Regions from separate parts of the Arthrobacter sp. ISL-69 genome, predicted to be linked through region 2. Evidence: riboswitches for the same ligand, from Rfam matches in the RefSeq annotation. Region 2 holds a riboswitch; each other region holds the start of a gene.
What was found. Region 2 has a riboswitch for S-adenosylmethionine ahead of J7I79_RS12055 (homoserine O-acetyltransferase). Riboswitches for the same ligand answer to the same signal wherever they lie in the genome.

Region 1 (7,817 bases), on a different contig from region 2:
AGGCCCGGCAGGACCGGGGGGAGGTCATCGAGGGCGTGATGGACGCAGCACACGTACGTGAACGGCGGCCACCATTTCTTGGGCCGGGCGGCTTCCGAGAAGCCGCAGACAGCACAGGTCAGCTGGACCCAGACAGGGCGCTTGCCGGTCCGGTTGGCCTTGGACTGGACCAGCCAAGCGGGGGGATTGTCCAGTAGTTCGGACAGCTCGGCATCCGATAGCCTGGCAGGGATACCGTGACGGTGTGCCATTTCCAATGGAATATCAAGGATCTGAGCTGCTTCACGTCGCGTAACCATCGTTTAACGATACGGGATGCAGGACCCCTCGAGATTCACATATTCAGACGGCGGAACGCTTGCTTGCGTACGTCGGTTGGGAGGACCGTGCCTGTCAGCCCGCGAGGGCTATGCCTGCCGCCGCCGCGGAGAGCCCTGCGACGAGATTGACAGCCACGTTCAGCGCCGCCGCCGGGTACCGCCCTTCACTGACAAGCCGGATGGTTGCAGTGGTCCAGGAACTGAACGTCGTCAGGCCGCCCGCGAGACCCGTGGCGACCGCGGCATGCCATTCCTCGCCGAGCCCCAGCCGTCCGCTGACGCCCACGGAAAGGCCGATGATGAGTGACCCGGTGACATTGACCAGCAGTGTTGCCCAGGGCCAGTGCCGGCGCGTGCCGGTGCGGTGCGCGAACCAGGTGTCGATGGAAAACCTGAGCAAGCCCCCGGCAACGCCAAAAATACCCACCAGCACAGCTGTCATGAGGCTCCTCCGGTCCAGTCGCTTAAGGCCTTGCCGGCCTTCCAGCCCGCGGCGGCAGCGCCGAGCCCCAGGATCAGCGAGAGTCCGAGATAGATCAGCCACGTCACGTGCTGGCCGGAACGTGCCTGCTGGTCAACGGAGAAGACCACCGCCGAGAAGGTGGTGAAGGACCCCAGCAGTCCCGGTCCGATCCCGGCCCTCAGCCAGAAGGCCGTCGTCGGCCGTGCCATCCAGAGCGTGGTGAGGGCCGCGAGGACGAAGCTGCCGCTGACGTTGATGGCCAGGGTGGTCCAGGGGAGCGTTCCGGCGGCTTCAGGGAAGACCGCGCCCAGGCCGTAGCGGAGCTCCGTCCCAACGAGCGCCCCGACGGCTACCGCCGCCCAGGCGCGCCAACCCGGACCCGCGACACCCTTCATTCAGGCAGCACCATTACAGGCAGTACCGATACAGGTGGCATCCATTCGGGCGGCACGCGTTCAGGCGTCCGCAAGCCGGCATCCGGCATGGCCCGTGTCGCTGTGTACCCACAGCGCTGACGAAACCTCATCGGCGAGGTCGAATTCGCGGTCGGCGCCCGCCGGGCCGATCCGGACCACGAGGGCGCCGCCGAAGGGCTTCCGGCCGAGTACTTCGATGTCTGCATCGAGGTTGATCTTCTCTGCGGACAGGTAGCGCAGGAGATCGGGGTTTTCGTCGCTGATCCTGGTGATCCGGCCCGTGTGGCCCTCGTCGAGCTCGCTCATACGGTGGGCGCGGGGCATGCGGACGGTGCCGTCTGCTGCGGGGATGGGATCACCGTGCGGGTCGCGGAGCGGATTGCCGAGCTTGCCGGCCATCCGCTCTATGAAGGTGTCTGAGACGGCGTGTTCCAGGAGCTCGGCTTCGTCGTGGACCTCGTCCCAGCTGTAGCCGAGTTCCTGGACGAGATAGGTCTCAATGAGCCTGTGACGCCGAACCATGGACAGCGCCAGCCGGATGCCGTCGGCTGTGAGCGTGATGGCGCTGTAGGGCTTGTGGTCAACCAGGCCCTGGTCCTTGAGCTTGCGGACCATTTCCGAGACCGAGGAGTTCGCGACCCCGAGCCGTTGTGCCAGCTGCGAGGAGGTGATGGGTTTGTCCTGCCACTCCGTGAAGGAGTAGATGACCTTGACGTAGTCCTCGATGGAGGAGGAGGGCGCGCTGGTCTTCACGGGTCCTAGCCTACCGCTTTGTCTGCAGGACTCATGCTTTGAACGCCCGCCAGGTCTGGGTCAGGTAGGGGAGCCCGACGACGTCCCCGCGCGAGTGGGCCAGATGCTCGTGGAGGTACCAGTCCAGGTTGTCCCGGACTTTGGCCCTGGTGCCCTCACCGGCGGCAAGGTAATAGCTGCGGGACTTCGCCAATTCCACGATGTCCTCGGTGGTCACCGGATCTTTCCAGCGTGTCAGGTGGCTCTCAAGCCCGGTGAACTCCGGCCCGATCGCGGGACGGAAGTCCGGTTTGTGCACATCGCCGGCATGCATGATCCGGGAGAGCCGGTGAACCCACGGGACCGACGTATCCAACTGGTTCCAGACCAGCCCCAGCACGCCGCCGGGGCGGAGGATGCGGGAAAGTTCCGTGCTCGCAAGGAGGGGGTCGCACCAGTGCCACGCCTGGGCAACGCTTACGACGTCGAACGCACTGTCAGCGAGTCCGGTCGCCTCTGCGGTGCCCTCCGCCGCGGGAACACCCGGCAGGGCGAGCCGCAGCTGGCCGAGCATGTCCGGTGAGGGGTCCACTGCGGAGACCGCGAGACCACGCTGCACCAGCAGGGCGGTGAATTTGCCCGTCCCGGCTCCGATGTCGGCGGCCTTGGCGGCCCCGCCTGTCCCGTTGACGCTTCGGATCAGCCAGTCCGCGGAATCGGCAGGATAGCCCGGACGGACACGGTCATAGCGCTCACCACCGTCCTGGAAGCTCTGTCCGAGTTCATACCGGCGCTGGTGGTGCAGTTTGGGGCCTCCCCGTGCCACGTGCAGTCTCCTTCGGGCAGGCTGGATTACTTACCCCTCGAATTTACCGCAAACGCCGGGCCCTTAGTCTTCGGTGCAGGGTGCTGCTCCCGCGGTGCCGGGGGTGTTGGGTGCCCAGTCCGGGTAGCTGCGGGTGTCGTTGGCCGGCACCCAGCGGCCGGAGTCCACCACGTAGTCCCAGCCGAGACCGGTCCGGCGGAGTTCCTCGATGCCGGCCAGCAGGCGCTGGGCGTCCTCCAGCCTGGACCCGACGCCGAAGCTTGCACGCAGCGAACCGGACGGAAGGCCCAAGCGCTTGAGCAGCGGGTGGGCGCAGAAGCGGCCGTCGCGGAGGCCAACACCGTGTTCCGCGGAAAGGTAGGCGGCCACGAGGCCAGCGTCGTAGCCCTCGACCGAGAAGTTGACCACGCCGATGGTGTCCGTTGCCTGGTCGGTGTCGCTGAAGATCTGGTGGACCGTAACGCCGTCGATCTTCCGCAGGCCTTCAACGAGGAAGGACCTGATGGCGGTCTCGTGGGCGTGCCACAGCTCCTGGTCCAGCGCACCGATGACCTGCGTGGCGCGGGCCAGCGTGGCTGCACCAAGGACGTTGGGCGACCCGCCCTCATGCCGCGCCGGTCCGGTAGCCCAGCTGACGGAGTCCAGCCGGGCCTCACGGACGGCTCCGCCGCCTGCAAGGTGGGGTGTGCCGGCGTCGAGCCAGTCCGGCCGGCCCACGAGGACACCCGAGCCGAACGGCGCGTACAGCTTGTGGCCCGAGAAGGCGAGGTAGTCGACGTCGTCCGCCGCGATGTCGATGCGGCGGTGCGGGGCCAGCTGTGCCGCGTCCACAACGATCCTTGCGCCGTGTTCGTGGGCCAGCGCGGCCAGCTCGCGGATAGGGAGGATTTCACCGGTGACGTTGGAGGCGCCCGTTACGGCCAGCAGGCTGATGTCGCCCTGGCTGAGCTCGGAGCGCAGGTTCTCGAGCGTGGCGCTCAGCGTGGGAGCGGCAACAACGCTGCGGTGCGGCACACCCTGCCAGGGGAGCAGGTTGGCGTGGTGTTCGATGTCGAGATACAGCACCTCACCGGTGTGGCGGCCGTCTGCCACGGGCAGGCAGCCCGCCAGCAGGTTCAGGGAGTCCGTGGTGTTCCTGGTGAAGATGACGGAATCGTCAGTCCTCCCGCCGACGAATGCGCGGACGATGTTCCGGGAGTTTTCGTACACCGAGGTGCTGATCTGCGAGGCGTAGCCGGCGCCGCGGTGAACGCTGGCGTAGTACGGCAGGATTTCGTTCAGGTAGGCCGACACGACGGACAGGGCCGGAGCGGACGCTCCATAGTCCAGGTTCGCGTAGCGGACGTGGCCACCCTGGATCAGCGGAGCCTGGATCTCGGCACCGGTGACGGCCGAGAGCGGCCGCTTGGCAATGGTGAAGCGTTCGTCGAGGAGGCCTGCGGCCGTCGCGGACGTGGTTCCGGGGTTTGCGGGGAAAGTGGCAGTAGTCATGGGGACCTCACTGTAAAGGACCCCTCACTCCGGGGATCCGCGCTTGCCGGGTCCGTTCCGGACCGGCCTGGTCGTCACCCGGGGCACCCCACCGCGAATGGAGGGTTGCCGGCCAGCAAACCGGGGTTTCGCGCTGGCACTCGTGACCTGTTTCGAGATTAGGACATTCGCGGCGCCGCGGGAAAGCCACGCCAATTATTAAGCCGTTTGTTACGCATGCCGGGAGAAGCGGGTTCCAGCCGAATAAACGACGGCGGGCACCCCTTGGGAGGGGTGCCCGCCGTCGTTTATTCTGCAGTCCGTCTAAGCGTCCGCACCGGGTTCCAGCGCGGTGCACCGGTCAGAGGAGGTCGTCGAGGTCCGGGTTCAGCCGCTTGAGGACTTCGGAGTGGAGGATCGAGTTGGTGGCCAGGGCGTTTCCGCCGAAGGGGCCGTCCACTCCCTCCAAGGACGTGAAGCGGCCGCCCGCCTCGGTGACAATCGGCACCAGCGCGGCCATGTCGTAGAGGTTCAGCTCCGGCTCGCACGCGATGTCCACGCAACCCTCGGCCACCATGCAATAGGACCAGAAGTCGCCGTAGGCGCGGGTCCGCCAGACCTCCTCGGTGAGGCCGAGGAACTCGTCCAGGTTGCCGCGTTCCTTCCAGCCGCCCAAGCTCGAGTAGGAGAGTGAAGCGTCCGAAAGCTCGGACACGTTCGAGACCTTCAGTCGCGTGGCCGCAGCAAGCGACCGCCCCATGTAGGCGCCGGCGCCCTTCGCGGCCCACCAGCGCTTGCCCAGTGCCGGCGCGCTGACCAGGCCAACCACGGGTTCGCCCTCATCCACGAGGGCAATCAGGGTGGCCCAAACAGGCACGCCACGGACGAAGTTCTTGGTGCCGTCGATCGGATCGATGATCCAGCGGCGGGAACCATGCCCGGAACTGCCGAACTCTTCGCCGAGGACGGCGTCGCGCGGACGGGAGCGCGAGAGCTGTCCGCGGATGGATTCTTCAGCTGCCTTGTCAGCATCCGTGACCGGGGTAAGGTCCGGTTTGGTTTCAATCTGAAGGTCCAGCGCCTTGAAACGGCTCATGGTCTGGGAGTCAACAGAGTCGGCCAGGACATGGGCGAGGCGCAGGTCATCGTTGTAGCTCGAAGCGGGTTGGGTCATGCTTCCAAACTACCGTCTCTGCGGCCGGCCGGCTGGGAGGCCACGTCCTGCACCGTGCTGCCCGTGAACCCGCACCGTGGCGTGGCCGCGGGCACAGGCGGCGAAACGGCGCTACGAAACAATGCCGAGCTCCTTGGCTTCCTGAGCGTCCATCCGGGGATCGGTGCCGAGCAGGCGGCGCAGTGACGCCAGCCGCGCTGCGCCGGACGGCCCTGCGTGCCCTTCGGACACCCAGGCGTCCACTCCGCAGTTGACGGCGGAGGAGTCATGCTTGCAGCCGCGTTCGCAGGCATCCGTTCCGGGTTCGAGATCGGGAAAGGACCGGAGGATCCGGTCCGGGTCCACGTGCGCGAGGCCGAATGACCGGATGCCCGGTGTGTCGATAATCCAGCTCCCGGCGGGCGCGTCACTGATCCGCAGGGCCAGTGCCGACGACGACGTGTGCCGTCCCCGCCCGGTGACGGCGTTGACGCCTCCGGTAGCGCGCTCTGCGCCGGTCAGGGCGTTGACCATGGTGGACTTGCCCACCCCGGAATGGCCAAGCATGACCGTCACCTTGCCGTCGAGGTGGGCACGCAGCTGCGACACGGCGTCGCCGTCGAGCCGGGCGGACAGCCCGTCATCGGAGCGCGCATCGATTCCCGAGGCGGCCGCATCGGCGGTCCTGCTGATGATCACGGGGAAGTCCAGGTGCCTGTAGTTGGACAGGAGTTCGGTGGGGTCCTTGACGTCCGCCTTGGTGACGAGGAGCAGCGGCTCGATCCCGGCGTCGTAGGCCGCCACCAGGGCGCGGTCAATAAAACCGGTGCGCGGTTCGGGGTTGGCGGCGGCAACGACCACTACGAGCTGGTCGGCGTTCGCGACCACCGCCCGTTCGATCGGGTCGGTGTCATCGGCGCTGCGCCGCAGGAGCGTGTGGCGGTCCTGGATCTTCACGAGCCTGGCTAGGGTGTCCGACTCGCCGGAGACATCGCCGACGAGGGACACGAAGTCACCGGCCACCACCGGCGAACGGCGCAGTTCGCGCGCCCGCGCCGCGATGACAATGCGTTCGTTCCCGGTATCCTCGCCGACCACAGCCGTGTAGCGGCCGCGGTCCACGGTGATGATGCGTCCGGTCACGGCGTCGTCATAGCTGGGCCGGTCCTTGGTCCGGGGACGAGTACCTTTTTTGTTTGGGCGGATCCGGATATCGGACTCGTCCCAGGAACCGGTGCTACGCCCCACTGGCCTGTTCCGTCTGCCGGCCAAGCTGCGTCAGCATGGCTTCCCACAATTGCGGGAAGTCCGGCATGGTCTTGGATGTGGTGCCGATGTCTTCGACTTCGACTCCGTGGACGGCGAGGCCCAGGACTGCCCCCGCCGTCGCCATGCGGTGGTCGGCGTAGCTGTGGACGACGCCGCCGTGGAGCTTCGCGGGCCGGATCACCAGGCCATCGGCTGTTTCCTCGGCATCCCCGCCCAGGCGGTTGATCTCGGTGACGAGGGCGGCAAGCCTGTCCGTCTCATGGCCCCGGAGGTGCGCTATGCCGGTGAGCCGTGAGGGACCGGTGGCCAGCGCGCACAAGGCGGCCACTGTCGGCGCCAGTTCACTGGTGTCGGCGAAGTCTGCGCCCTTGATTTCGGGCCCGCCTGTGACCGTGAGTGTCCCGTTCTCCAGCGTGACGCTGGCCCCCATCTCTGCCAGGATGCTGCGCCAAAGATCGCCCACCTGCGTGGTGGGAGTTGGCCAGTTGGGAATGCGGACCGTGCCGCCGGTTGCCAGCGCCGCGGCGAGGAAGGGACCGGCGTTGGACAGGTCCTGTTCAATGCGGCGGTCGAACGCCCGGATGGAGCCGGGTGCCACGATCCAGTGGTTCGGGACGGAATCGTCGACGGACACGCCGACTTCGCGCAGAACGGCCACGGTCATGTTGATGTGGTCCAGGCTCGGCACGGGCTTGCCGACGTGCTCCAGGTGCAGGCCCTCGGTGAAACGCGCGCCCACGAGGAGCAGTGCCGACACGAACTGCGATGATGCGCTCGCGTCAATTACCAGGTGGCCGCCGCGCACTTCGCCCGTGCCTTCCACTACGAAGGGAAGCGACGTCGGCCTCGTCCCGTCGGCGGCAGTGACCTCAACGCCGAGGGCAGCCAGTGCCTCGATGATGGTGTTCATGGGCCGCTTGCGGGCGTGCGGATCGCCGTCGAATACGGTGGTGCCGTTGCGGAGCGCAGCCACCGGGGGGACGAAGCGCATCACGGTACCGGCGAGGCCACAGTCGATGGCGGTACCGGCCGCCGCCGCGTCCGGGCTGAGTGGAGTGATCTCCAGATCGGGCCCGAACGAGCCGTCTCCCGGGACCTCACGGATACCGGCTCCCAGCTGGCGCAGGGCCTGGATCATCAGTGCGGAGTCGCGCGAATGCAGGGGTGC
Region 2 (7,817 bases):
TTCCAGACCTCGTCCGGCATTGCGGAACTGGCCGCGGAACTGATCCTGGCCGGCCCGTCCGTGGGGCAGCGTGCCTGGGACGAGGAAACCGGGCTAAGTCCGGCATCCCGGACAGCGGCGGCCCTGGCCGCAACCCGCTGGTCCATCCGGCACTGAAGAATGGACTCATGAGCACCCTCATCACCAACATTGCCGAGCTGATGACCCAGGACGCGGAACACCGCGTCCTCAACGACGCCGCCGTGGTGATCGAAGGCGAACGCATCTCCTGGATCGGGCCGGCCGCCGCCGCCCCTGCAGCCGACGACGCCGTGGACGCCGGCGGCCGGGCGCTGCTCCCGGGCTGGGTGGATTCGCACACGCACCTGATCTTCGCCGGCGACAGGACCGCGGAGTTCGAGGCCCGGATGGCGGGGGAGAGCTACAGCGCCGGCGGGATTGCCGTGACCACGGGAGCCACCCGGAGCACAACCGACTTCGACCTCACCCGGCTGGCGCTGGGCCGGGTGGCCGAGGCCGTCTCGCAGGGAACCACCTACCTGGAAACCAAGACCGGCTACGGCCTGGACCTGGAGAACGAGGCACGGAGTGCGCGCATTGCCTCCACGGTGGCTGACGAAGTGACCTACCTCGGCGCCCATCTGGTCCCTGCCGGCGCCGATGCCGACGAATACACTGACCTGGTGTGCGGACCCATGCTGGCGGCCGCCCGGCCCTATGTCAGCTGGGCGGACGTGTTCTGCGAGCAGGGGGCTTTCAACGAAGCGCAATCCCGCCGCGTCCTGCAGGCCTGCAAGGACGCCGGCCTGGGCCTGCGCGTCCATGGCAACCAGCTCGGCGAAGGCGCCGGCGTGCAGCTGGCCGTGGAGTTCGGTGCGGCCAGCGTGGACCACGTGAACTACTTATCCGCCGCGGACATCGAAGCGCTGGCCGCCAGCTGGGCCGGGTGGCAGGGAACAGGCGTTCGGGGAACCGTGGCCACGTGCCTGCCGGCCTGCGACCTCTCCACCCGCCAGCCGCTTGCCCCCGGCCGCGACCTCCTCGACGCCGGGGTGCCGATAGCCCTGGCCTCCAACTGCAACCCCGGCACTTCCTACACCAGCTCGATGGCATTCTGCGTCACCACCGCCGTGCTGCAGATGCGCCTCAGCGTCCACGAAGCCGTCCGGGCGGCCACCTACGGCGGCGCGCTTGCGCTGCGGCGCGAAGTGGGGAACGACGCCGACGGCGAACGGGCGGTGGGTTCGGTCGCCGTCGGCCACCGCGCGGACCTGCACCTGCTCAACGCCCCCTCTGCCACGCACCTGGCCTACCGGCCGGGCATCCCGCTGACCCACGCCGTCTGGCGGGCGGGCGTCCGCGCCCGCTGACAGCAGGGTCCGCGCTGGCGTCGGCGCGGCTAGAAGACCATGGGCGGGGCGTCCAGGACCGTCTCGTCCACGCGGCGGTCCACCCACTGGCTGAACGGCTTGTCCAGCTCATACTTGCCGACGTCCGTGCGCACCAGGGTCCGCACCTCGGCATTGTCCGGGTTGTTGAGGGACTCGAAATACTCCACGGACCAGTGGAACCAGCGCATGCAGAACAGGCGCATGGTGAGCCCGTGCGTCACGAACAGCGCGTTGGGGGCGTAGTTCGGTTTGGACCAGTGCCGGTGGAGTGTCTCCATAAAGGAGGAGATCCGGTCGTAGACGTCCGAGCCCGATTCACCCTCGCGGAACCGGTAGAAGAAGTGGCCGTAGGCGTTCCGGAGTTCCTTCTGGTCCTCGATCTCTCCGGCGATCTGGAAGTTCGCCCAGTCCTGTTCGCGGAGCCGGGGTTCCTCGATGACCCGCTCCACGAGGGATCCCAGGTTGAGCGCTTCGAGGCTCTGGTAGGCCCGGAGATAGGGCGAGACGTAAACACACACCCGCCGCCCGTCCAGTTCCCGCCGGACCTGCTCACCGGCGGCCTTTGCCTGTTCCAGACCGAGCTCCGTCAGCGGTATCCGGTAATCGGGCACCCGGTTATAAATGGAGGTGTCGGCATTGGCGGCGGACTGGCCATGCCGGATCATGATGATTTTTCCGGGCGCACTCATAAACTCCAAGCATAGGCCCGGCAGGGGAGCGGCCGCGGAGGGTCGGCACGCCGCGGACAGGAAAGAACCAGAAAGTGGAGGCAAGATAGGAACATGCTGGTTCCCTCCCGCCGTCGTCTGCGGATTGAAGTCTGGATTGTCCTGGGTCTGTCGCTGGGGCAGTCCGCCGTGTATTCGGTGGTGCAACTGCTGGACAAGCTGACGCGCGCACCCCTGGCGGAGGGCACCTCCACCCTTAACCGCTCGCAGAGCACCCGCGAATACTTCGACCTCACGTACCAGCTGTTGGACATTGTGTTCGCGCTGGTGCCGGTGCTGCTGGTGATCTACTTCCTCACCGAGCACCGGCCGGCAGGGGAGTCCGGTGCTTCGGCCTTCCGCAGACTGGGTTTCAACTTCGCCCGTCCCGGCAAGGACCTGCTGCAGGGGCTGGGCCTCGCCGCGCTGATCGGCATTCCGTCCCTGGGGCTCTACGCCGCCGGCCGGGCGCTGGGCATCACCACCGCCATCATTCCCAGCGCACTGGACGCCTACTGGTGGACCATCCCCGTGCTGATCCTGTCCGCCGTACGGCACGGCATCGTCGAGGAAGTCATCGTGGTGGGGTACCTGCTGGACCGGCTCGGCAAATTCGGCTGGAGCATGCCATTGGCCATCTTCGCCAGCTCCATGCTCCGGGGCAGCTATCACCTCTACCAGGGCTTCGGCCCCTTCATCGGCAACGCCGTGATGGGCGTCGTGTTTGCCTGGATCTACACCAAGACCCGCCGCGTTATGCCGCTGGTGATCGCCCACGCACTGCTGGACATCGTGGCCTTCGTCGGCTTCAGCCTCTTCGGCAAGGCCATCGGGCTGGGCTAGCCGTCCGTTAAAAGGATTCGGCCGCTATCGGTGGGTGACGTCCTTGGCACCCGCTGATAGCGGCCGAAGTTCAGGGGCAGCACGCTGCCCGTGGCCCGTAACGGACCACACGGTGGATCAGGATCAGATGATTACTGCCCCGGAGGCGGTTTCGAAAGTGACGGAGAGGATTCCCGGCGTCCCGTGCGGGGCGACCCAGTTCACTGCGACATCCTCCAGCGGCCTTTCCACCGGTTCGCCCAGCCACTCCGTGACCCGCTCCGCAGAGCCGGCAATGGTGAGGCTGGACATCTTGACGTTGCTTGGGTAGGCGTTGGACGGGTGAAGGTCCGGATCACCTTCCCACTTGAGCATGTACGGCACCTGCGGGTCCGCAATGAGGCCCAGGATGCCGATCTGCTTCCAGACGAGTTCGCGGCCGTCGGGGAACTTGCGGTTGCCGTTGACGGCTGAACGGCCCAGGCGTTCTTCGAACGGTGCCAGGTCGTCCACTTCGACGCACCAGCCCATCCAACCGCCGCCTGCTGCCGAGCGGGCCCGGACAGCCTGTCCGAAGGGAGCCTTGTCGGATGCCGGGTGGTCCAGGACCTCCACGACCTCCAGGTATTTGTGCCCGGCAAGCGGGATTATCATGTTGCGGGTGCCGAAACGGGGGTGCACCCCGCCCTTTACGGCTTCGACGCCGAGGGCGGACGAAATACGTTCGGTGGTGGCTGCCAAGCCATCCTGTTCACAGGCGTAAGAGACGTGATCCATGCGCATGCCCTCATCTTGGCACTTTGTGATGGAGCTCTCAGCTAAGGTTCCCCTAACCTTGATGGGATGTCCTCCCGGGCCGGCCTGAAGCGCACGAAATCGCACGGCTGACGTCCTTCGTCACAAAGCTGTTCGCGCATATTCACGTTCCTAGACTGGGCCCAGGTCATGAGCGCCAGCATTGAGCCCCGGCTTGCTGGCCGGCAACCCTCGTTCCGCGGTGGGGTGCCCCGGGTGAGGACCTGGCCCTCCGGCATCCGCCGGGCGGCAAGCGTGCCACCGGTGCCAGGGCGCTGCCGATCTACCAGACGACGTCGTTGGTGTTTCCGAGCGCCGAAAGTGCAGCCAACCGCTTTGCGCTGGCCGAGCTTGCGCCCATCTACACGCGGATCGGCAACCCCACCCAGGACGCCGTCGAACAGCGCGTGGCCAGCCTCGAAGGTGGCCCTGCAGCCCTCCTGCTCAGCTCGGGTCAGGCTGCCGAAACGTTCGCCATCCTCAACGTCGCCGAAGCCGGCGACCACGTGGTGGCCAGCCCCAGCCTCTACGGCGGCACGTACAACCTGCTGGCCCACACCCTGAAGAAGTTCGGCATCTCCGTGACGTTCGTGGAGGATCCGGACAACCTGCAGCAGTGGAAGGACGCAGTCCGGCCCAACACCAAGCTGTTCTTCGCCGAGGTGGTGTCCAACCCCCGCCAGGACGTCCTGGACATTGAGGGGGTCTCGCCCGCCGCCCATGAAGCCGGCGTGCCGCTGATCGTGGACAACACGCTGTCCACGCCGTACCCCATCCGGCCGCTGGAGTGGGGCGCGGACATCGTGGTCCACTCGGCAACGAAGTACCTTGGCGGCCACGGCAGTGCGATTGCCGGAGTGATCGTGGACTCGGGCAACTCACGTTGCCAACGCAGTGAGCGTCGCCGAATGGCTCGAAGCCCGGTCCGACGTCGAATCCGTCGCCTATGCGGGGCTGCCGTCCAGCCCCTGGTACGAGCGCGACCGCAAGTACGGGCCCATGGGCACCGGCGCCATCGTCTCGTTCAACATCGCCGGCGGGGCCGAGGCAGGCAGGCGGTTCGTGGACGCCTTGGAACTTCACTCCCATGTGCCGAACATCGGTGACGTGCGCTCCCTGGTCATCCACCCGGCGTCGACCACGAAAAGCCAACTGACAGCCGAACAGCAGGCCGTGGCGGGCGTGACGCCGGGTCTGGTCCGGCTCTCCGTGGGGCTGGAACACATCGATGACATCATCGCTGACCTCGACGCCGGTTTCCGCGCCGCCAAAGGCGCCTAAGGGAACGGCGGCGGCTGCGCGGGAGGGCCCGCCGCCGCAGTGCTGACCCCGTATGACTCCCGGCGCCTCGACGCCGGGAGTCATATTGGTGTCACAATCTTCGCCATTGCCGGGACGCATTTCGTAGACTCACTACAGGTCATGAGTGCCAGCGACAGCCCCGGCTTGCTGGCCGGCAACCCTCCTTCCGCGGCGGGGTGCCCCGGGTGAAGACCTGGCCTGCCGGCCAGTTGGCGGCGGGCAAGCGCGAAGAAGAGGTCCTCAGATGACGATTGCCGTCACCCGCAGCGGTGTACCCGAAACAAACGTTCACGAAGTGAAAACCAACACAGTTCCTGATGGCACCGTCAAGTTCCTGAGCATCGGCGGCCTTGACCTCGAAGCGGGAGGGCACCTGCCCGACGTTACCCTCGCCTACGAAACGTGGGGCACGCTGAACCCGGACCGCTCCAACGCCGTGCTGGTGCAGCACGCGCTGACCGGCAGCACCCACGTGACGAGGGGAGCCAGTGACGAGGAAGGCTGGTGGGAGCAGCTTGCCGGTCCGGGCGCGCCGGTTGATACCGACAAGTACTTCGTGATCTCCATCAACATCGTGGGCGGCTGCTACGGCTCCACCGGCCCCTCCACTCCTGCTCCGGACGGGAAGCCGTGGGGCTCACGCTTTCCCTTGGTCACCCTGCGGGACACGACGGCGGCCGAGGCGCGGCTGGCAGACGCCCTGGGCATCGGGAGCTGGTACGCGGTACTGGGCGGATCGATGGGCGGAGCCCGCGCCCTGGAATGGGCCGTCAGTTACCCGGACCGGGTCCGGCGCTGCGGCGTGATTTCCATTGGCGCCAGCAGCACCGCCGAGCAGATCGCCTTTGCCCAGGCACAGACCCTCGCCATCCGCCAGGACGTCAACTTCAACGGCGGCGACTACTACGGCGGCGCCGAGCCGGAAGCCGGCCTGGCCCTTGCCCGCAGGATTGCGCATATCACGTACCGCTCCGCGAACGAGTTCGAGACCCGCTTCGGCCGCAGTGCCCAGGGCGGCGAAGCGCCGCTCCAGGCAGTCTCGCTGGGGGATCGCGGCCGCTACCAGGTGGAGAGCTACCTGGACCACCAGGGCACCAAGCTGGTCCGGCGGTTCGATGCCAACAGCTACATCGCCATCACGGAAGCGCTCATGAGCCACGACGTGGTCCGGGGCCGCGGCTCGCTGACGGAGGCGCTGGCACAGTCCACGGCGGAGTTCTTCATTGCAGCCGTGGACACTGACCGGCTGTATTTCCCCGCGCAGTCCCACGAACTGGCAGCTGCGCTCCCGGGTGAAGTGCCGGTGCACGTGATCGAGGCGCCCATCGGCCACGACGGATTCCTGACCGAGATCGGCCAGCTCAACACCCAGCTTCGGCAGAACTTCTTCGCGTAGCCCGCCGGCTCAATGTGCATTTATGCAGAGCTGTCCTGCAGAAAAGGGCGTTGAGCCTGCGGCAATGTGAGCCCATACTCTAGGGGACCGACGCGTTGGTGGTGCACATCACACGCGTCCCTACGGAATGGTCCACATGGTGTCGACGGAGACGCCGAAGGAGTTCACAATGAGCACACAAAACTCTGCCGCAAGGCGCACGGATGAGACTGACGTCAAGGCCTCCGGGCTGAAGAAGGTGGTAACGGCCTCGATGGCCGGCACCGTTGTCGAATGGTATGAGTTCTTCCTCTACGCGTCCGCGGCCACCCTGGTCTTCGGCAAGATGTTCTTCCCCAATTCCGGCACGGAACTGGACGGGATCATTGCCGCCTTCGTCACGTACGCGGTGGGCTTCGTGGCCCGCCCCATCGGCGGCATCGTCTTCGGCCACTTCGGCGACAAGTTCGGCCGCAAGCAGCTGCTCCAGCTGAGCATCATCCTGGTGGGCGTCTCCACCTTCGCCATGGGCTGCCTGCCCACCTTCGCGCAGATCGGCTACTGGGCTCCGGCCCTGCTGGTGTTCCTGCGCTTCGCGCAGGGCTTCGCCGTCGGCGGTGAATGGGGCGGCGCCGTCCTGCTCGTAGCCGAACACAGCCCCAGCAAGTCGCGCGGATTCTGGTCCAGCTGGCCGCAGTCCGCCGTTCCCATGGGCAACCTCCTGGCCACCGGCGTGCTGTTCACGCTTTCCTCCACGTTGTCCTCCGCCGACTTCCTCGGCTGGGGCTGGCGCGTGGCCTTCTGGCTGTCCGCGGTGATCGTGATCGTCGGCTACTACATCCGCACCAAGGTCCAGGACGCCCCCATCTTCCTCGAGGCCCGCAAGGAAGTCACCGTGGAAAAGAAGGGTTACGGCGTTGCCGAAGTCTTCCGCCGCTACCCGCGCGGTGTCTTCACCGCCATGGGCCTGCGGTTCGCGGAAAACATTCTCTACTACCTTGTTGTCACGTTCTCCATCACCTACCTGAAGGTCGTGGTCCAGACTGACACGTCCAGGATCCTCCTCCTGTTGCTCGTGGCACACTTCATCCACTTCTGTGCAGTGCCCATGGTGGGCAAGATGTCGGACGCATTCGGACGCCGCCCGGTGTACATGGCGGGTGCGATCCTCGGCGGCACCTGGGGCTTCTTCGCCTTCCCCATGATGGACACCGGGAACGACCTCATCATCCTTGCCGCCATCACCATCGGTCTGCTCTTCCACGCGCTGATGTACGCCGGCCAGCCGTCCATCATGGCCGAGATGTTCCCCACCCGGATGCGGTATTCGGGCGTATCGCTGGGCTACCAGGTCACCTCGATCGTGGCCGGTTCGCTGGCTCCGATCATCGCCACCGCCCTGCTGAGCAGCTTCAAGTCCTCCAC
Region 3 (7,817 bases), on a different contig from region 2:
TCAGCGCAGGTGACACGGCAACCCTTGGTGAAATATTCGCGGAGGACGCAGTCTGGCACGTCGCCGGAGACGGCGTGCTATCCGGAAAGAAGGAGGGTCGCGACGCCATCTTGGCCTATTTCGGTGAACTCGGCGCCCGTTCAGGAGGCAACCTGAAGGTGACCGTTGAGGAGATCATCGGAGGGGAAACAAGCACTGTTGCGGTGCAGCACAACCAGGCAGAGAGCGGCGGCCGGTCCCTGGACCAGGACGGCGTAATCGCATTCAGGGTGGCTGACGGCAAGATCACCGAGGGACGGGAGTTCTTCCAGGATACCGCCAAGGGCGACGCCTTCTGGGCATAGCCCCACATGACGGGCAGTGAGGGCGCCCATCGCGCCTTCCACTGCCCAGAACAGTGATGTTGTTGCCCAGCCCAGTGTTATCGCACGGCCGGTGTCACTGCCCGGCCCGGTAGTTTTGCACTTTTCGGAGCCGCCGCCTGCCATCATCAGGACCGGCCCTGCCGCTGTCTCTGAGCCGTCAAACATTCCCGGGTGCAGCTGGGAAGTCGTGGTCTTCCGCCCGTCGGGAAAGGCGACGCCGAAATGGAGGGCGCCGCCGCGGCCGCCCTCCGCATCCGCATCCGATGCACCCGAGCTAGGCCAACTGATCGACACCATCCTCGTCCACGGCTGACAAACGCAGGAATGTACCGCGGCACGGAGCGCTCGTAGCACCCGAACCTGTCGCTGAATTTGTCCGCCAGCAGCGACTCCTCACGGAGTACCTGCCGGTGGACCGCGGCGGCCGAATACGGGAGGGCGGCTATAGTCCACGCGTCATCCCGCACCAGGCCCATCCCTAGGTGAAGGAGGGACCATCCGACGTACATCGGGTTGCGGCAGAGCGCATAGGGCCCTGAAGCGACCAGCACGCTGGGGTCCGCCAGGCGCATCCCGCGGGCGGCTGCCCAAGACCAGCCGATTACGAAGCACCCCGCTGCCATGGCACCGAGGCCAATGACCTTTTGCCCGGCGAGGCGCTGCCCGCCGGCGTGTGGCCGCCGCGTGCCCGGCCGCCCGGTGCCCGGCGCAACGCGGTTCGTCCCGCCGTCCAGGCGCAAGGGCAGGACGCGCTGCAGCAGCAGGCCGGCGGCTATGCCTAGCAGGTTCTGCTCCGGTAGCGGAATATTCGAGGCCAGCGTCCGCCAGGACACGGCTAGATCCGCTTCAGTGCCTGTTCCAGGTCCCGGATCAGGTCGTCAACATCCTCGAGTCCTACCGAGAGACGGACCACACCGTCGCTCAGCCCGATGGCCGCACGGCCTTCCGGACCCATGGCACGGTGGGTGGTGGTGGCGGGGTGGGTGATGAGCGACTTCGCATCGCCGAGGTTGTTGGAGATGTCGATGATCCGCAGCGAGTCCAGCAGCGCGAAGGCGGCCTCTTTCGCCGTACGGCCCGCGGACGGCGACAGCTCCAGCGTGAGCACGGTCCCGCCGGCTTTCATCTGCTTTGCTGCCAGTTCGTACTGCGGGTGTGACTTCAGCAGCGGGTACTTGACCCAGCTGACGGCGGGCTGCTCTTCGAGCCATTCGGCCAGGCGGAGGGCCGAGGCCGAGGAGTGGTTGACGCGCAGCGCCATGGTTTCCAGGCCCTTGGCCAGTACCCAGGCGTTGAACGCGGAAAGCGCCGGTCCGGTGTGGCGCATGAGCTGCTTGACCGGGCCGTCGATGAACTCCTTGGTGCCCAGGATGGCGCCGCCCAGGACCCGGCCCTGGCCGTCAATGTGCTTGGTGCCGGAGTACACCACCACGTCGGCGCCGAGGTCGCCGCAGCGCTGGAGCAGGGGAGTGGCGAAGACATTGTCGACCACTACCGTTGCCCCTGCCGCATGCGCCAGTTCGCTGACCGCGGCGATGTCCACGATCTCCTGCATGGGGTTGGACGGCGACTCGAAGAACACGGCGGTCGTCGGCTCTGCCAAGGCGGCGCGCCACTGGTCCAGGTCCGGTCCGTCGACGAACACCGTTTCCACGCCCCACCGCGGCAGGATCTCGTTCAGGATGACGAAACACGAGCCGAACAGCGAGCGTGCAGCCACAACCCGGTCGCCGGCGGCGAGCAAGGCGCCCAGTGCCGTGAACACGGCGGACATGCCGGACGCCGTCGCGAAGCACGCCTCGGTGCCCTCGAGCAGCCGGAGGCGCTCCTGGAAGGTGGCCACCGACGGGTTGCCGTAGCGGGAGTAGACGAACCGTTCGTCCTCGCCCGTGAAGGCGCGCTCGGCAGCTGCCGCGGATTCGTACACGAAGCCGGAGTTCAGGAAGATCGGCTCGGTGGTTTCCTGGAAATTGGTGCGGTCAAGGCCGCCGCGGACAGCCTGGGTGTCGGGGCTCCAGCCGGCGGCATCGGGGTTGAAGGTCACTTAGTTCTTTCCGAGGTTGGTGGGCAGGCCGCGGTTCTTCCAGCCGTTGACGGTGCGCTCGCCCCAACGGTCCGGTTCGCCTTCGAAGCCTTCAAGGACGTTGTAGGCGGTGAAGCCAGCCTGCGTGGCGGCGATGGCTGCGGCGACCGACCGGGCGCCGGAACGGCAGAGGAACACCAGTTCGACGCCGGTGTCCTCCGGGGCCTGCTGCTTCAGCTGGTTGATGAATTCCGGGTTGGGGATCCCGCCCGGGAAAGTCCACTGGATAAAAAGGGGATCGTTTTCCGTGGCCTTGGTGTCCGGGATGCCGATGTGCGCCCACTCACCCTCGGTGCGGACATCCACGAGGACGGCGCCCTGTTCCAGTTTGGCCCAGGCGTCCTGGGGGCTCAGGTCTCCGGCGTAGCTCACGCGTGCCCCTCGAAAGCGTCGCCGGGGAACTCGACGTCGAAGTCCAGTTCGTCCACCGCAGTTGCCACGGCTGCGTCGGCAGTGGCGATGGCCGCGGGCAGGATCACGGCCTGCGCCACGATCACGCTGGCGCCGTTGAACGTTGCAGCCGGGCTCCCGTGCAGGACGTAGCCTTCGGCCAGCGCCGCGGAGATGCGCTCGCAGAACGAGCGGTCATCCGGGCCGGTGATCAGCCGGTACGCCAGTTTTTCCTGGGGCTGGTCCTGGGCAGCGGCAGCCGGGGCGGCGGCCGGAACCAGTTGGGCGGGGGCGTCAGACACGACGGGTCTCCTTCTCTCACGCTTGCAGCTCGAATATCGATATGCCGAGTATTCACCTGAGGCACCCCGCCGCGAAAGGGAGGGTTGCCGACCGGCCAGTCAGGGCTTGGCACCGGTTCTCATTACTCCCCAAAAACGTAGCACTTACGACGGCGGCCCGCACCGCCGTCGTCGTCATCTTCCGTAACGGGACCACGCGCGATGCGCCATTACGTCGGAGCTAATTGGGGGTGACTAACGGCCTGTACGTGACCCCGTGTTGCGGTTACAAATGCCAATGCGGGGAGGATAATGACGGGAGACGAACCGCTGTAACGCCGGATGAAATCAGGCAGCCGTGAACAGATCCAACGGGAATACAGTCAGTCCCATGCTGCACTTCGGTTGGTTTGTGGGTCACGGATTTGGCGTCCAAGGCTGGGGCGCCCCCGGTTACGGCATCGGTTACGACTGGAAAAAGCCGGCGCTCTACCAGCACGCCGTGCGGGAATTCGAACGGGCCGGGCTGGACCTGTTCATCATCGAGGATTCACTCACCGTGCCGGACACCTACGGCGGGAGCGCCAAGGTGTCGCTGGCCCAGGCGTCCTTCGCACCCAAGCACGATCCGCTGGCCCTGGTTCCGTACCTGCTCTCCGCCACGGAACACCTCGGCATTGTTCCCACGGTGAGCGCGTCTTTCTACCCGCCGTTCACAGCTGCGCGGCTGCTGGCGACGCTGCAGCACTTCTCCAACGGGCAGCTGGGCTGGAACGTGGTGACCTCCGGCAGCGATCTTGCCGCGCAGAACTACGGCCTGGACCAGCAGATCGAGCATGACCTCCGCTACGAGAAGGCGGAGGAATTCGTGGACGTGGTGCGCAGGCTCTGGCGCAGCTGGGAGCCGGACGCCATCCTGGAGGACGCGGAAGCGGGCGTGTTCGCGGACCACACGAAGGTCCACCCGATCAACCACGACGGCGAGTTCTTCAAGGTCCGGGGGCCGCTGAACACCGCGCCGCTGCCCGAGGAACCGGTGCTGGTCCAGGCCGGCGCGTCCCCGCGGGGCAAGGCGTTCGCGGGCGGCAACGCCGACGTCGCCATTGCCCTGGCGAGGGGTGTGGACGGCATGAAGGCGTACCGCGATTCGATCCGCGCCGAGGCAGCCGCGGCCGGGCGGAACGCCGACGATGTCAAGGTGCTGTACGTCCTCAAACCCACCGTGGTGGGTTCCCGCGCCGAAGCTGAGGAGCTCCGGGAGCAGCGCCGGCAGCTCACGCAGCGCGACATCGACAGCCAGCTGAATTCCATCTCCTACCTCTCCGTGATCGACTTCAAGCAGTTCGACCTCGACGCCCCGCTCCCCGAACTCACCACGAACAGCAACCAGGGCACCCTGGACCATTTCGCCAAGGCCGGTCCGCCCGGGTCCACGCTGCGCCAACTCCTGCAGGCCCGCAGCGGCGGCGCCGGGGACAGCATCATCGGCACCGCCGAAGAGATTGCGGACTACCTCGAGGAGACTGGGGCGCAGGTGGGCGGGGACGGTTTCCTGTTCTCCGGCTTCGTGGACCCGGCCACGGTTCACGGGGTGCTGGACCGCCTGGCGCCGGTGCTGCGGCGCCGGGGGCTGCTCCGAACAAGCTATGGTGACGGCGGCTTCCGCCGGAACCTGCGCGACTTCTAGGCCCATGGGCAACGGCAGCGGCAACTTCCTGATCGGCACGGCCCACCTGCGCGCCAGGGACGTCGCGGAGGCAGCGGCCGATCCGGCGGTGAAATTCGTCCTGAGTACTGACGCCCTGGGGCTGATCGGGCTCTCGCGTGAGGTGGTGCAGCAGGCCATCGAGTCCGGCCACCGCGTCTACGGCCTCAACACCTTGCTGGGTTCCGGGCGTGACACCGCTGTAGAGGACACATCGATCCTTGCCTACCAGGTGCAGGTGGTGCGGTACCACAACAGCGGTGTGGGCGACCCCCTGGACCGGGACGAGGTCCGGGCCGTTATGCTGGCACGGCTCGTGGGCTTCAGCCGCGGCGGCTCCGGCGTCCGGCCCGAAACTGCCCGCTTCTATGCCGAAATGCTGAACAGGGGAGTGGTCCCCGCCATCCCGCGCGACGGGTCCGTGGGTTCGGCCGACCTGACCCACCTCGCCGCCGTGGCCGCCGTCGCCATCGGGGAAGGCCAGACGGTGGCGCCGGACGGGAAGCTGGTGCCCGGCGGGCAGGCCCTTGCGGACGCCGGGCTGGCGCCGCTGGAACTGGCACCCGGCGAGGCCCTGGCCCTGGTCAGCTCCAACTCCTATTCGATCGGGGTGGGCGCGCTGGTGCTGCACCGGATCCTGCGGCTCGCCGATCTCGCGGACATCGCGCTTGCGCTGTCGCTTGAGGCAACGGCAAGGCACGACGGCGGCGGCAACCTCAGCCCGTTTTCGCCGGCGGTGCAGGCGGCCAAGGCGGTAGACGGCCAGGCGGTCACGGCAGGCAATGTCCGGCGGCTGCTCGAGGGCGGATGGCTGGAGGACCCGACGCGGGAGGCGTCAGTGCAGGACGCGCTCTCCTTCCGGGCCGCACCCCAGACCCACGGAGCTTTCCGGTGGCAGGCTACCGCCTTGGAAGACGCCCTGGAGGTGGAGCTCAACGGCCGCGGCGACAACCCCCTCACCGATCTCGGCTCGGGGCGGATGGTGTCCGGCGGGAATTTCCAGCCCATGCAGCTTGCGCTGGCGTTCGAAGGCCTGCGCCTTGGGCTGGCCCATCTGGGAATCAGCAGCGAACGGCGGATCGCCAAGCTCTACCCGCCGCAGCGGCGCATCCGCCAGCGTCACCTCGAGGCCGCCAGGAACGGTGCCGCGCTGGAACCGGAAGAGCTGCCAGGTCTGCTCTGGTACTCGGCAGCCGGCCTGCTGTCCGAGCTCAAGGTCCTCGCTGCGCCGGCGACCCTCGGGGCGCCCACGTTGTCCGCGGATATCGAAGACCACTCAACGCTGGCTCCGCTGGCACTCCAACTCCTGGAGCGCTCCGTGGACGCGGCTGAAAAGCTACTCGCCATCGAGGCACTCACGGCCGCGTACCTGCTGGGCGGGGCCGAAGCGCGGGCGGTGCGGCCGCTGGGGAAGGGGACGGGCGCCGTCGTCGAGCGCCTTTCGGGCCTGCTGGCCCGGCACCTGCCGGCGGCGGCGCTGGTGGAAGAGGCGCGCATCGAACTGAACGGCGCCGTGGGAACCGTGCTGGGCCGTGCCCTGAACGGTGACCACAACGGCGGGGCGGAAAGGTAGCCATGAGCACAATGACAGGCAGGCACGCGGTTCAGGAAGCTGATGTTGCGGCGGACGCCGCGGCCGTCCTGGCGCAGGTGGGAAACACGCCGCTGGTGCCGCTGAACGTCCTCAGCAAGGGCCTGGGCAGCACCGTCTACGTCAAACTCGAATCCGACAATCCCGGCGGCTCCATCAAGGACCGGACGGCCCTGAGCATGGTCCGCGCCGCTGAGCGCAGCGGCGAGCTCCGGCCGGGGGCAACCATTGTGGAGAGCACGTCGGGGAACACCGGGATAGGACTGGCTCTGATCGGCGCGCTGACCGGGCATCCCGTCGTCGTCGTGACGGGGGACACCATCTCATCCGAAAAGCTCGCGGCGCTGTACCGCTATGGCGCGAAAGTGGTGGTGACAGACTGGACCGCACCGTCAGAGTCACCCGAGAATGCGCGGGCGGTCGCGGCCCGGATCACGGCGGACCTTCCCGGTGCCTGGCGGCCGCAGCAGTTCGACAACTCCGCCAACCCGCTGGCCCACTACGAAGGGACGGCACCGGAGATCTGGCAGCAGACGTCCGGCAAAATAACGCATTTCGTGGCAGGAATCGGCACCGGCGGAACCATCAGCGGAAACGGCCGGTACCTGAAGGAGAAAACGGGAGGCCATGTTGAGGTGGTCGCCGCCGATCCCGTTGGTTCCGTGTACAGCGGCGGGCACCCCGGCGAAATCCTGGTGGACGGTGTGGGAAATTCCTGGCCGGAAGCAGAGTGGCCCAAGATCTTTGACCGCAGCGTCGTGGACCGCTTCCTGCGCGTTCCCAACAACGAGGTGTACACCACGGAGCACCGGCTGCTGAACGAGGAGGGACTGTCCCTCGGCCCGTCGTCCGGGCTTACCGTTGCGGCCGCCCTCAGGGTTGCGCTCGCCGCACCGCACGGCTCGGTGGTGGTGGCTATCGCCCCCGACGCCGGCGGCAACTACCTGAGCAAGGCCTTCAACCCCGTGTGGCTGGCGGATAACAACATCCATCTGGCCGCGGAGTTCGTGGAGGAGTAGTTCGCCTGCTTAGCATTACGAGTCGGATACAGCTAGAGACAGGCGGTCCCGTCTCGTTGTACGCTTTTGAAACGTTCGCGGTTCCCGCATCTTCGAATAAGTATGCGGTGTGGTCATGGACGGGTCCCGGGCTCAGCCGGGACCAGCACTTATAAAGGAATAGCCAATGTCAATGGATGAGACTTCTTTTCCAGCATTGACCGATGGAGAATCGACTGTGTTTAGGGGACCCCAGTCGACCCCGCTCGCGGACGTGAGTGATCCGACGATCCGTGGACAGGCGTGGGACATCATCGAGTCCGTGCTGGACGACGCCACACCGCAGAGCGAGTGGGCGCGCGAACAGTTGCGCAGCCAGATGGAATCGCATCCGGGGAATCCCG

Region 1: it holds a riboswitch for S-adenosylmethionine, as region 2 does, so the genes downstream of both, J7I79_RS10850 (aminotransferase class V-fold PLP-dependent enzyme) here and J7I79_RS12055 (homoserine O-acetyltransferase) in region 2, are expected to answer to the same signal.
Region 3: it holds a riboswitch for S-adenosylmethionine, as region 2 does, so the genes downstream of both, J7I79_RS02700 (DUF1737 domain-containing protein) here and J7I79_RS12055 (homoserine O-acetyltransferase) in region 2, are expected to answer to the same signal.

What each region holds. Positions count from the first base shown of each region.
Region 1 covers NZ_JAGGPO010000015.1:220,815-228,631, reverse strand. Annotated here, with positions in the region: gene J7I79_RS10875 (hypothetical protein) at 1-299, opposite strand, end outside; gene J7I79_RS10870 (CrcB family protein) at 394-762, opposite strand; gene J7I79_RS10865 (CrcB family protein) at 759-1,178, opposite strand; gene J7I79_RS10860 (metal-dependent transcriptional regulator) at 1,239-1,952, opposite strand; gene J7I79_RS10855 (class I SAM-dependent methyltransferase) at 1,984-2,757, opposite strand; gene J7I79_RS10850 (aminotransferase class V-fold PLP-dependent enzyme) at 2,821-4,248, opposite strand; SAM riboswitch class IV at 4,283-4,396, opposite strand; gene hisN (histidinol-phosphatase) at 4,589-5,401, opposite strand; gene J7I79_RS10840 (ribosome small subunit-dependent GTPase A) at 5,513-6,628, opposite strand; gene aroA (3-phosphoshikimate 1-carboxyvinyltransferase) at 6,618-7,817, opposite strand, start outside.
Region 2 covers NZ_JAGGPO010000017.1:189,276-197,092, reverse strand. Annotated here, with positions in the region: gene J7I79_RS12085 (FAD-binding oxidoreductase) at 1-156, shown strand, start outside; gene hutI (imidazolonepropionase) at 168-1,370, shown strand; gene J7I79_RS12075 (histidine phosphatase family protein) at 1,400-2,080, opposite strand; gene J7I79_RS12070 (CPBP family intramembrane glutamic endopeptidase) at 2,174-2,941, shown strand; gene J7I79_RS12065 (VOC family protein) at 3,065-3,703, opposite strand; SAM riboswitch class IV at 3,862-3,977, shown strand; partial or broken gene J7I79_RS12060 (O-acetylhomoserine aminocarboxypropyltransferase/cysteine synthase family protein) at 4,018-4,996, shown strand; SAM riboswitch class IV at 5,134-5,249, shown strand; gene J7I79_RS12055 (homoserine O-acetyltransferase) at 5,262-6,413, shown strand; gene J7I79_RS12050 (MFS transporter) at 6,583-7,817, shown strand, end outside.
Region 3 covers NZ_JAGGPO010000005.1:357,107-364,923, reverse strand. Annotated here, with positions in the region: gene J7I79_RS02720 (nuclear transport factor 2 family protein) at 1-344, shown strand, start outside; gene J7I79_RS24875 (methyltransferase family protein) at 491-937, opposite strand; gene J7I79_RS02710 (O-succinylhomoserine sulfhydrylase) at 1,201-2,409, opposite strand; gene J7I79_RS02705 (rhodanese-like domain-containing protein) at 2,410-2,820, opposite strand; gene J7I79_RS02700 (DUF1737 domain-containing protein) at 2,817-3,140, opposite strand; SAM riboswitch class IV at 3,154-3,267, opposite strand; gene J7I79_RS02695 (NtaA/DmoA family FMN-dependent monooxygenase) at 3,511-4,806, shown strand; gene J7I79_RS02690 (aromatic amino acid ammonia-lyase) at 4,811-6,397, shown strand; gene J7I79_RS02685 (PLP-dependent cysteine synthase family protein) at 6,400-7,434, shown strand; gene J7I79_RS02680 (EAL domain-containing protein) at 7,688-7,817, shown strand, end outside.